DNA from 3 places in the Synechococcus sp. A15-44 genome. Region 3 is predicted to be linked to each of the others. Evidence: predicted binding sites of a transcription regulator. Region 3 holds the regulator's gene; each other region holds the start of a gene.

Region 1 (3,593 bases), 920 kb from region 3:
TGCTGGCCTTTGATCCGATCCAGGCCTCGATTGGCGTGGAGGTCAGCACCGCCAGCGGCGGCTGGCGCACGTTGCAGAACCCCACCACGACGGCTGCCGTTGCCACCTCTTGTGTCGAACGCAGCAATCGCTGAATGCGTGATGCAGGAAGCAGTCAGCCCGGGTTGTGGTCCCGAACTGGTGGTGAACGGTGCTGATTTGCTTATTTGATCTGCATGATTCCTGAAATAAATTGCAGTTTGCGGGTCAAATTTCGCGCGCGCTGCAGTCTCTCCACAGAGTGATGGAGTGCTCGAGATGTTCACGGTTGAACGCCTCGTCGATCACGGATGGACCCGGGAATTTCGTTTCAAAACGGAATTCAAGGCCTTGATCAACGCCCGCTCCCAGTGCATGGCGACGGGGGACACCTATCGCGTGATCAGCAGTTTCCGCGAAGTGGCGTGTGTCATCACACGGGATGGCTTGACTGATGGTCTTGGTTGAGCCTTGAGCCGTTGGACATCCGCCGCTGGTGCAATGTGAGTGAATGCTCCGGTCGAGCTTGCATCGCAATCGCTGGTTGAGTTATCACCGGATTGCAGCAACTGTTGTGAAGCGTTCACCCCGCTTTCCGGGGCGCAGCTCGATCCAAGCCAGGGAACGGGGGCTTGGGCATTGAAGGAGCTGTGATGACAAGGTTGTATTGGAACGGCGTTGCCTTTGCACCGCTGAATAAGAGAGTCAGCGATCAGGCTGCTGTGGCCTTGGCCGAGCAGAACGCTGTAGCCGCGGCGAATGTCATTGCAATCGAGCGGTATCGGGGGCGCCGATATCTCCAGCGAAATGGCTTTGCTGTCTGTCGCTGAGCAGCAAAGCTGAGGTGGTTGGCCCAGTCCGCGGACCTTGCGAGTGAACTTTGCGCCCCTGCATCAGATGAGCGCAGACCAATCAGCCGCGTGTTCATTTACAGAACCCGATCCGCCCGATTTGCTGCAACAACGGTGCTGTCTGTCTGGATGTTGACGGACAGGCTTAGGTAGAAATGCCGCGGGTCTTGATTTGGTTGCAGCGATGACGGATGGATATTGATTGATTCAGTGATATAGCAATTGGCATCCTTAAGCAGGTCATGATTGCTGGTCCTTGCTGCCCAATTAGGTTCAGCTCTCCTGTGGATCTTCCCGAGTCACTGGATGATCTCTGCTTGACCGCTGCTGAAATTGAATGGCGGCGTTGGTCGGCTTGGCAGACGGAACGATCGCTGCGCAGGCGGCTTGAGAAGAAGCGCTATCGCTGATGGCAAGGAAGTGCTGTTCAGTCGGACCGCTTGCGCCAGAGGGGCCTGATCGAATCGTATTCATCGATCGGTCTGAATTGAGAACCGCTGCGATCAGTTGTGTTTTCTCGGCGGCGTTTGCCCGCCATCAGCTCCGCTTCGTGGGCAACATGTTCAAGCTGAGTTTTCAGTGTTTTTTGACGGCCTATTGAAACTTTTGTCATGATCATGAGTCGTTTGGTGGTAAGACTCTATGGACCGGGATGATGTCTTCGCGCTTTGATTGACTTAACTGTGCGGCTGTCAGTCTCAACGGATGTGATTGATCACTGATTGTTTGCGATGAATACTTTGCAGTCGTTGATCAGGCGGCAGAAGCAACGCATCTGCGACCTGGATGGTGCTGGAACGTCTGGCTGCACGTTCTGTTGATGAAATCAGTGCTCAGTAAAAAGCCCCTGCCGGCGGCAGGGGCTTGTGGTGATGGCTTGATCAAGCCTGGATCACTTGGCGTAGGAAACGCCGCGGTAGGTCAGAGCAGGCTTGTTGGAGGCGCCAGCCACTTTTTGCTGGTCGTACTTCTGGCCGCGATAGGTCAGGGTCATTTGTGGTTCCTCAGAAATCCAGGTCCCCGTTCCTTGGCCTGGTGATCTGCGCCTCGCAGGAGCGAGGTGAACGTTGTACGTAGCGGTTGCTACAGATCCTTTGTAGGGGGAGCGTCAACTCCAGTGTCGTTCAGGTGGATACACATCCTGATTTTGGTGTTGGCCGATGTTGTTGGGGCCGCCCTTGATCACCACGTCGCCAGTCGTGGGTCCATCCTCGACTCGGGCTAAAAGACGAACGGAATCATCCCTGGGGACAATTCCGTCAGAGGGGCCGGACCCATCCGTGGGTCAAGCTGCGCACTCTTCATCGTCACCCATATCAAATCCTGTATGGCCTCTGAGGTCGATATTCCTGCATCAAGACAAGCTGATTCACCACTGTTCCGTTGATGCACGTCAGCAGCGCGTTCGCCATCTCTGATCACGAATCCAGCAATCACTGAATGCGTTACGCAGGAAACATCCAGATCGCAATATCTCCGATTTGCTGCACCGAATTGCGCCATCAGCATGGCCTTTGAATCCGATCCAGTCCGCCCAGGTGCTCCCCAGCACCGCCATGGCTTTTCAAGTGCAAGCGACCTGGTGACCGTTCAGTTCTGGATGAATGGTTGCGCCCAGGTGGCCCAGGTTCACCCTCTGGGTTTGCAGCGCTATCGCCGCGAACTGCTTGCCACGGGTGCTGTTTTGCTCAATTGATCAGCATGATCCCGAGATCAACCTGAATCTTGCGGGTCAAATCTCCCTCGCTCTGCATCCTGGAAACAGAGCGGGGGAGTGATCAGGATGTACACGATCGAGCGCCTCGTCGATCAGGGATGGGCCAGGGAAATCAGCTTCAAAACGGAATTCAAGGCCTTTATCAATGCCCGCACCAAGTGCATGGCAACGGGCAAAACCTATCGCGTTATCAACAGCAATCGAACAGTGGTGTGTGTGATCACGTTGGATGATTGCAAGCGTCAGCTCCGGGCGATATCAGCCCCGGAGCCGATGGACGCATCCAGCGCAGACTCAATGGCTATAGAAGATCCATCTGCTGATCAGGCCGTTTGAGAATCTCAATGGTTTCTACTGCCACGAGCCTTGGCTGCTCATCAGCAGAGGCTTCGTAGCTGCCACTGACGCGGACGGTGCAGTTCAGAATCTCGCCCGCATGACCCTTGTGCCGATCGTCGTAGATGCAGCGAATACCACGCTGATACCGGGCTCCTCGGATCTCAAAGCGCAGAGCATCCAGGTCGATTTCCCGCACAACACCTTCAAAGGAATCTGTGCCACAGGAGCGTTTGCTGGATGGTTGCACGAGGGTCTGACTCAGAATCTCCCGGCTTTTCTTGGTGAGTGGCAACGGAGCAATCTTTTCTTCTCCGGGGCAGCTCAGAAACAGATCGGTGATGCCCTTGCTGCTTTTGGTCGGCGCCAGCTTGTGCGCAGCCAGCATCACGGTGTCCCGCACCGCCGGGTCAGGGAAGAGCGAATAGACCTCGTCGCTGACGCCCTCTACCTGGATCAACCTGGGAATGATCGGCAGGCTGCGTACTGCATCACGCACAGCCGCGTACAGCCCGTCGGTGACGCCTTCAAGCACAAGCTGCCCCTGGGAGTCGACCTCCCCAGGACGCGGCACCCGCATGCCAACAACGAGGCTGCCGTAGGCCAGGCCGGAGAGGTGCGGATCAAGATGCGTAGGCCAGCGCACCGTCCTGTCCTCCAGGCCGGCAATC
Region 2 (3,593 bases), 820 kb from region 3:
TCAAGGCCCAGCTGGGGGTGCTGCTGCTCCCGGTGGGCCTCTGCCTGTTCGGCGAGGCGGTGAGCCGCAAGGTGGTTCAGATGCTGGGCAAGGACGCAGGCCCCTGGTTCTGGTACGGAACCCTCAGCCTGATCTGCATCAATGCCGGCATTGGCCTGATGATCGACAGCGGACTGACCCGAGGCTTTCCGGGGCGACGTCAGAGCTGATCAGGGCGCGGGGTCAGATCAAAACAGCCAATCAGTACGAAACAGCCCTTCAGGAGGCCACCGCCTGTAATTCGAGTGAGCGGTCTGGGGTTTCAAGTGCATGAATCTGCCACCGTGCTCGCTCGGAGCAGGTTTCCAACACCCGATCGAGGTCATCCGATGCGTGCTTCGGCGACGCGTAGGGACCGATATGACGGGTGCCAAGACCATCCTTAATGGTCAGCAGATACATACAAACCTCCTCTCACCGCCTGATCGTAAACATGGGGTGAAGCATCGTCGATGGCCGGAAACCCGTCTGTTCACTGAGAACTTGCTGAATCAATCAGGTTGCCGCGCTTAATCTTTTCAACAGGTTGGATGCTGGTTTCTTAAGGAATTCGACCAGATTTGATCAAGTAACGGGCGGCAAATCCCCTGGAGCGATACCCCGTATCGCTCCATTTCATTGGGCTCAGTTGGCTTCAGTGACAGCCGCTGGAGCAGCAGACCTGCCAGACATCTCACGCAGAGAGCCAGCAGCGCAAAGGGTTGAAAGCGCGATCGCAATCAGGGCGGCGCTGTTGATCAGCTTGAGCGCGACGGGCAGATGGGTGTTGACCATCTCGCGAACGTTTGCCATGAAAAAAGTTCATAGTGAACATGTTCATGGTGCGGCCCCTGTCATCGCAGCAAGGGCTTCTTTCGGTGAAGGGGCAATGCGTCGAGCGGGGTACTTAGGGAACACCCCCTCTTTTTTTGGGCATCAGGCCACAAGAACAAGGGCGACGTTGAGAATCGCCAACCCAACCAGGAACACCGCCGCCAGCAACGCGGCTTCGGGGAAGAACTTGGCAATCACAAAACCCACCCCAAGAAACACCGAGGAGATCACGATGGCGGTGAGATCCGATCCCATCGGCGAATGCTGACTGGCTCGCCCACAGGATGCCGGGATCTCCCGTGGACCGTGGCTTGCCCCCATCCGGCTGCCCAACAAAAAACCCCTGCCCCCTTCCAAGGGCAGGGAACGGGTGCTTCGGACTACTTGGTGTAAGTGACGCCCCGGTAGGTGAGGGTGCGGCGGCTCTCGCCAATAAGTTCCTGGCGGCAGGTGTTGTAGTGCTCGCGGCGGTAGGTCAGTTCAACGCAGGCCTTGGGAGTGGCTGGAGCTGCTGCGTAGGTGTGGCCTCGATAGAGAAGTGCAGTCATTGGATGTTCCTCGAAGAAATCCAAGTCCCCGTTCCATGGCTTGGAGCATCTGCGCCCCCTCAAGAGGGGGTGAACGTTTTGTAGCGATTGCTACAAACTACTTATAGGACAGCCGTCAAGCCGGCGCCGTTCGCGCGAACACACGCCGCCCCTTGATCAAGACCCCTACTCGATCAATAACCCTGCTCGATCAACACCCCGAAGAAGCAGGCGCACTGGCGGGCCACCCATCCATCGACCAGATCACATCCGAAACCGCGTCGGCATTGATCCATTTGATGACGCCCGTATCCACATCAGCCACCTGGAACAAAGACGGAAGCCTGGGATGACGAGCGCTTCCCTCACAGAAGATCACCTGCCCCATCCACCAATCCCCTTGATCGAGCTGGTCTCCAGCAACGATCACAAAGTGCCCTGGGCGGACGTGGAGAAAGGGAGCCTCCGCCTTCACCGCGAGATCACCGTGATCAACCGACATGAGCCACCCGCAAATCAGTACACCTGTACTCATAGCCATGGCGATGCGGGTTTGGCAAGCCATCAATCGCGCTGGCGTTGAAGCGCAGACGTGTTGCCAGACACTGACGTAAGCACTTTTGCTCCCTGGACGTTGACCCGTGGGCGTCTAGGTTTCGGCAGTTTTCAGACCCGTAGGCCCCCTTTCGATCGCACAAGGCCCTGAGCCTGCCGCCGTCGAGAACGCCAATCGATGACTGACCGCACTCTCAGCATTTCCGATGCCCTGCGCGAAGCGCAGCTGCAGCGCCTGGAAGCCTCCTTGGCCTGCAAGGCAGCATCCAAGCCTCAGGCCACAACACAGCCAGCAAAAGAGAAGGACAAGGACGCCAAAGCAAGCGACTGATCGCAACAGTCCCCACGCATTCCTTGATCAGATCGGCATATTGAAGAGCATCCGGCAACTGCCGGTGTCCTCAAGTGCTGTGCTGTGGAGTCGCTGCTCTCGATCCTGTTGGGCGTCGCACTCGCGTGGGCGATCACGCGGGTGATCATCTGGCTTAGCGACCGTGCGCGCATCCGGGGGCGCTCAGCAGAGGAATGAAGCTGCGGCAGCTTCACTTCCCCCAGGCGTTACCGGAGCGAGCGTTGTCGCCCCAGACGCTGTCGAGCCTGCGGTCACGACCGCAGCTGAACCGATAGAAGTTGTATTTGACGGCGTTGTTCTCCGCGTAGTTCTGGTGGTATCCCTCGGCCGGCCAGAAACGAGCCGCCTGCCGGAGCTCCACCTTCAAGGCAGACCGGGGTTGTCCAAGCTCACGGGCCGCCGCCGCCGCACTGGCCTCAGCCGCCTGAGCCTGGGCGTCATCAGCCGTGAAGATCACTGGCCGGTAGGAATCACCGCGGTCGCAGAACTGTCCGCCGCCATCGAGGGGATCCACATTGCGCCAGTAGCTGCGCAGCAGCTCCGCATAACTGATCTGATCCGGATCAAAACGCACCTGCACAGCTTCCTGATGCCCAGTGGTCTCACTGCTCACCTGCCGGTAGGTGGGGCGCTCCAGCTGCCCGCCGCTGTAACCGCTCACGGCATCACGCACCCCCGGCAGATGTTCCAGGTCGTGCTCCAGGCACCAGAAACAGCCACCGGCAAAGACGGCCGTCTGCAGCTCTGCCATGGCGCGCTGGGGCCAGCTGAGCAGCATCAAGCAGGTGACCAGCAGCAGCAGCGTTCGTTTCATCCGATCACCTGATCAAAGATGGCCTTGGCCGCCCGCTCGGTCACACCAGGAGCTCCCAGGGTGGCCCGCAGTTGCTCGTAGCCATCCAGCATGGCCTGCCGCTCCGGTGTCGCCGTCAGCAGGGGGAGCGACCTCTCCACCAGGGCTTCAGCCGTGAGTTCGTCCTGCAGCAGTTCCGGCACCAAGCGCTGCTTGAGCAACAGATTCACCGGCGAAATGTGGTCTACTTGGAACCGCAGCACATGCCGGGCAACCCAGGCCGTGAGTCGGCTGACGCGGTAACCCACCACCTGGGGAACCCCTTGCAGGGCCAGTTCCAGATTCACCGTGCCGGATTTGCCCAAGGCAAGATCCGCCGCCGCACAGAAGGTGGTCTTCAGCCCATCCGCTTCAGCGGCGGGAATCACCCGTCCGTTACGGACCCCGGCCTCCTGCAGCGCCGCAGCCAGGGGCGCTTCGAACGCCGCAAGCCCAGCGGGCAGAAGCACCTGAA
Region 3 (3,593 bases):
GGCCGAGCTGAAGATCGGCCAGCACAAGACCACATTTGCAGCGGCCTGGATCGAGGACGGCCACCCGTTTCATGGGGAGGCCTGAATGGTGACGACGACAGGATCGGCACTGTCGCTGACCCCTGCGGAAATCACGTCCAAGACCACGCTTTGGCTGGGTCCTTCCATCAGGGTCTGGGCCAGTTGGGAGAGGGCTGATCCATCGAACTGAAGGCCTTCGGTCAGGGATCCCCGCCGCTGCACTTCGGCATAGGCCGAGGCCAGGAGAAGGTTCAATCGTGTGCGAATGCCCTCTGGAGTGCGTTCATCCGGTTGCAGTGTGGTGGTGGCCAGCACGTCTCCGCGTTGGGTCACCGGCCGGTTCGGACGCACCTCGGGGAAGGCGTACACCGCTGTTTCACCTCGCAGCACATTGGTGGCTGAGCGCAGCGAGATCACCCAGGTCTCCGGTTTGCGGATGATGCTTTGCAGGCGTTCCACATCGCTGCGCGGAACGCGGATCAACTGCCGTTCGGGTGCTTCGCCAGGTCGCACTTTTCCGTAGGCGTTGAGATTGGCCTCCTGCAACAGCCTGTCGACAGCCTGTTTGGCCTGGTCCGGAGCATCGAGTCGAACCGTTGCTCTTGCCAAGGTCTGTCCGCTGCTGATCACCACCGATCCACGCCGCAAGGCGACCAGATTGCGTTCCAGTTGTTTGAGTTCCTGCTCACCGGCTCGGATGCGGCTGCGAACGCTGTTGAGTTCGGCTTCCGTGCGCTGGATGTCCGCATCGCGGGAGGCGATGTCCTGGCTGAGGCGTTCACGTTCGGCTTCGAGTTGGGCCAGCTCCTTCTGAAGAGGAGCCAGTTCGAGGCGCAGGGTGTTGGCCCGTTGCTGTGATTGCTCGAGCTCAATGGCGATCCGTTTGGTTTCCGTTTGGGTCTTGTCCCGTTCCCGCTCGGCTGCCTTTAGCTGCTGACGGCTGTCTTGGAGTTTCTCCTGCAGGGCATCCAGTTCAAACAGGCCCACCCGCAACTGCCGGCTCACCAGAAGCATCAGGCCAAGTGAGAGTGCGCTGATCAGGCTGCCGGTCAACACCGTGATCAAAACGGCGGTGCGCCGTGGGCGCATGCTGAACAAACTCAGTCGCGCTTTGCCGACGCGGCTGCCCAAGCGGTCGCCCAGGGTCGATAGCACGCCCCCGAGCACCAACAGAACCAGAATCAGTGCCCAGCCGCTCATCGCTGCACAAGTCGGGCGATGGCAGGCCTAGCTGAAGCGTTTGGCCAGCGCGATCGGATCCAGAACGGTGATTTTCTTGCGGTCAATCTGAACCAGACCGGATTGACGCAAGTCTCCCAGCAGACGCGTGATTGTGACGCGTGTTGAGCCAATTGCTTCAGCGATGGCCTGATGGGACAGGCGCAGGTCGATGGTGATGCCTAGCTCATCTGCCACGCCGAAGTCCCTGCAAAGCACCAGCAGGAAGCTCACCAGTCGGGATGACATGTCCCGATGGGTGAGGGTTTCAATCATCGTCTCGGTCTGCAGAATCCGGCTGGAGAGACCCTGAAGCAAGCGCAGGCCAACGCTGGTGTTTGCTTCGATGGCGGCCTTGACGGAGGTCGCTGGTGCCGTCACCATTTCGACCCGGGTGAAGGCCACAGCGTGATAAAAGCGGTCGGACCGTTGGCCTGTCAGCAGTGACAGCACCCCGAAGAGGCTGTTCTCGCGGAGCAGGGCCACGGTGATCTCTTCTCCCGATTCGTAGACGCGGGACAGACGAACGGCTCCCCGGCGGATCAGATACACCCGTTCTGCGGGATCTCCAGGGAAAAAGATGGTCTTGTTGCGATCCACCAGATCACTGCTAGCGCCATCGAGATCCCGGATGATCTCCAGCAGAGAACGGTTGGCGGGCTCTGCGCTGGGAGCTGGAGCCACCATCTGCGGGGCGTATCGGCTGAAACCTCGGCTACTGGTCATGACAACCCCCTGGTGTGGCGAAGTTACGGAGCCGGCGGTGGCCGCCATGTAGCGGTTATTACTTAACGCTGCTGTGCTCGTTGAAGGCCTGGCGTTGCGCCTGCATCAGGGAGCTCAATCCCGGCTCTGCTAAATCCAGCAGCTCATTGAGTTGGCTGCGACTGAAGGGCGCACCCTCCGCCGTTCCCTGGATTTCCAGCAGACGGCCATCGCCGGACTGCACAACGTTCAGGTCCACCTCGGCTCGGCTGTCTTCGCTGTAGTCCAGATCCAGCAAGACCTGGCCATCAACCAAGCCCACGGATACAGCCGCCACCTGATCGATCAGGGGCGATTGCTCCAGCACTCCCTGGTCCACCAGGGATCGGCAGGCTTGGTCCAGGGCAAGCCAAGCCCCGGTGATCGAGGCCGTCCGGGTGCCGGCGTCCGCTTGGATCACGTCGCAGTCGATCAGCAAGGTGCGCTCCCCTAGACGCTCCATGTCGATCACGGCGCGCAGGCTTCGGCCGATCAGCCGCTGAATTTCCTGGGTGCGACCCGAGAGTTTCATCAGCTCCCGTGATTGCCGCTGTGGGGTGGATCCGGGCAGCAACCGGTATTCGGCGCTGAGCCATCCCAATCCTTCTCCCTTGCGCCAGCGGGGAACCTTGTCCTCCAAGCAAACGCTGCAGAGAACAGCGGTTCGGCCGGTGTGAACCACAAGGGAGCTCAAGGCAAACCTCATGGGATTCCAGGTCACCGAGAACGGTCGCAACTGCTGCGGGCGACGGCCATCAGTGCGTTGTTCAGGGGATTGGCTCATCGGTGGTGTGCAGTTCGTCAAGCCTCGCAGGCGGTTGGTTCTCGCCCTGTCCAAACACCATGGGTGGTGTCAATCCCCTTGTGGAATGTGATCTCGCCGCTACATTCAAGGTCTTGCCGGGGTCGCCCGGACAGATGCTTCCGTGATGACCACAAGCCTCGCCGACCCCCAATCCTTCCAAAATTCCCTGGATCGGGATCAGCAGGCCTTGCAACGGGCGGGCCTGAGGCCCTTGCCTGCCGTTTCTGATCCGCCACCCCTGCATCTGGTGGCTCCCGAAGGGCAGCTGCAGGTGCATACGGCGCCTTATCGAGGCAGTTTCGCCAGTGTTCTCAGCCAGGCCATGCGAGCTGCCGGCTTGGGCAGTCGTGTTCTGATCAGTCAGTTCCTCAAAGGGGGCGTGCAGCAGGGATCGGCCGGCCGGGTGAAGCTCTGCGGAGGCCTCGTCTGGCTGCGGCCGGAAGTGCCCCTCTGCCTCTCCTCGCCGGGGCATCCCGGTGGTGCGGAGGCGGTGGCTGAGGTTTGGTCCATCTGCCGTCAGCATCTGATCCAGGGAGATCTCGACCAGCTGGTGTTGGATGAACTCGGCCTTGCCGTGGCCTTCGGATACCTGGATGAGGCGGACGTGATTGCAGCTCTTGAGCAGCGGCCCGCTTCGATGGATGTGATCATCACTGGACCTACAATCCCCGCCGGTGTGGTGGAGATGGCAGATCAAGTCACGGAGTTGCGCCGAGGTTTCTAATGCTCAAGTGCGATCGCTGGATCACTCAACAGGCCGGGCAGGGAATGATCGAGCCATTCCAGAGCGGTTTGGTCCGTCACC

The links. Region 3 encodes NtcA, which controls nitrogen genes in cyanobacteria. Its sites were predicted from a motif close to GTANCNNNNGNTAC; they were not measured.
Region 1: SynA1544_RS10935 (DUF4278 domain-containing protein) is a predicted target of NtcA. The motif match lies at 1,943-1,956, and genes of this name have one in related genera.
Region 2: SynA1544_RS11575 (DUF4278 domain-containing protein) is a predicted target of NtcA. The motif match lies at 1,481-1,494, and genes of this name have one in related genera.

What each region holds. Positions count from the first base shown of each region.
Region 1 is NZ_CP047938.1:1,960,215-1,963,807, reverse strand. It holds gene SynA1544_RS10950 (hypothetical protein) at 1-134, shown strand, start outside; gene SynA1544_RS10945 (hypothetical protein) at 298-486, shown strand; gene SynA1544_RS10940 (hypothetical protein) at 1,297-1,482, opposite strand; gene SynA1544_RS10935 (DUF4278 domain-containing protein) at 1,762-1,863, opposite strand; gene SynA1544_RS10930 (hypothetical protein) at 2,377-2,565, shown strand; gene SynA1544_RS10925 (hypothetical protein) at 2,653-2,922, shown strand; gene SynA1544_RS10920 (hypothetical protein) at 2,888-3,568, opposite strand.
Region 2 is NZ_CP047938.1:2,055,822-2,059,414, forward strand. It holds gene SynA1544_RS11555 (hypothetical protein) at 1-209, shown strand, start outside; gene SynA1544_RS11560 (hypothetical protein) at 259-441, opposite strand; gene SynA1544_RS11565 (hypothetical protein) at 664-831, opposite strand; gene SynA1544_RS11570 (hypothetical protein) at 955-1,107, opposite strand; gene SynA1544_RS11575 (DUF4278 domain-containing protein) at 1,233-1,400, opposite strand; gene SynA1544_RS11580 (DUF3104 domain-containing protein) at 1,591-1,881, opposite strand; gene SynA1544_RS11585 (hypothetical protein) at 2,113-2,265, shown strand; gene msrA (peptide-methionine (S)-S-oxide reductase MsrA) at 2,477-3,100, opposite strand; gene lpxB (lipid-A-disaccharide synthase) at 3,097-3,593, opposite strand, start outside.
Region 3 is NZ_CP047938.1:255,352-258,944, forward strand. It holds gene SynA1544_RS01305 (resolvase) at 1-73, opposite strand, end outside; gene SynA1544_RS01310 (DUF3084 domain-containing protein) at 70-1,221, opposite strand; gene ntcA (global nitrogen regulator NtcA) at 1,249-1,965, opposite strand; gene rph (ribonuclease PH) at 2,024-2,767, opposite strand; gene SynA1544_RS01325 (cob(I)yrinic acid a,c-diamide adenosyltransferase) at 2,913-3,512, shown strand; gene dcd (dCTP deaminase) at 3,512-3,593, shown strand, end outside.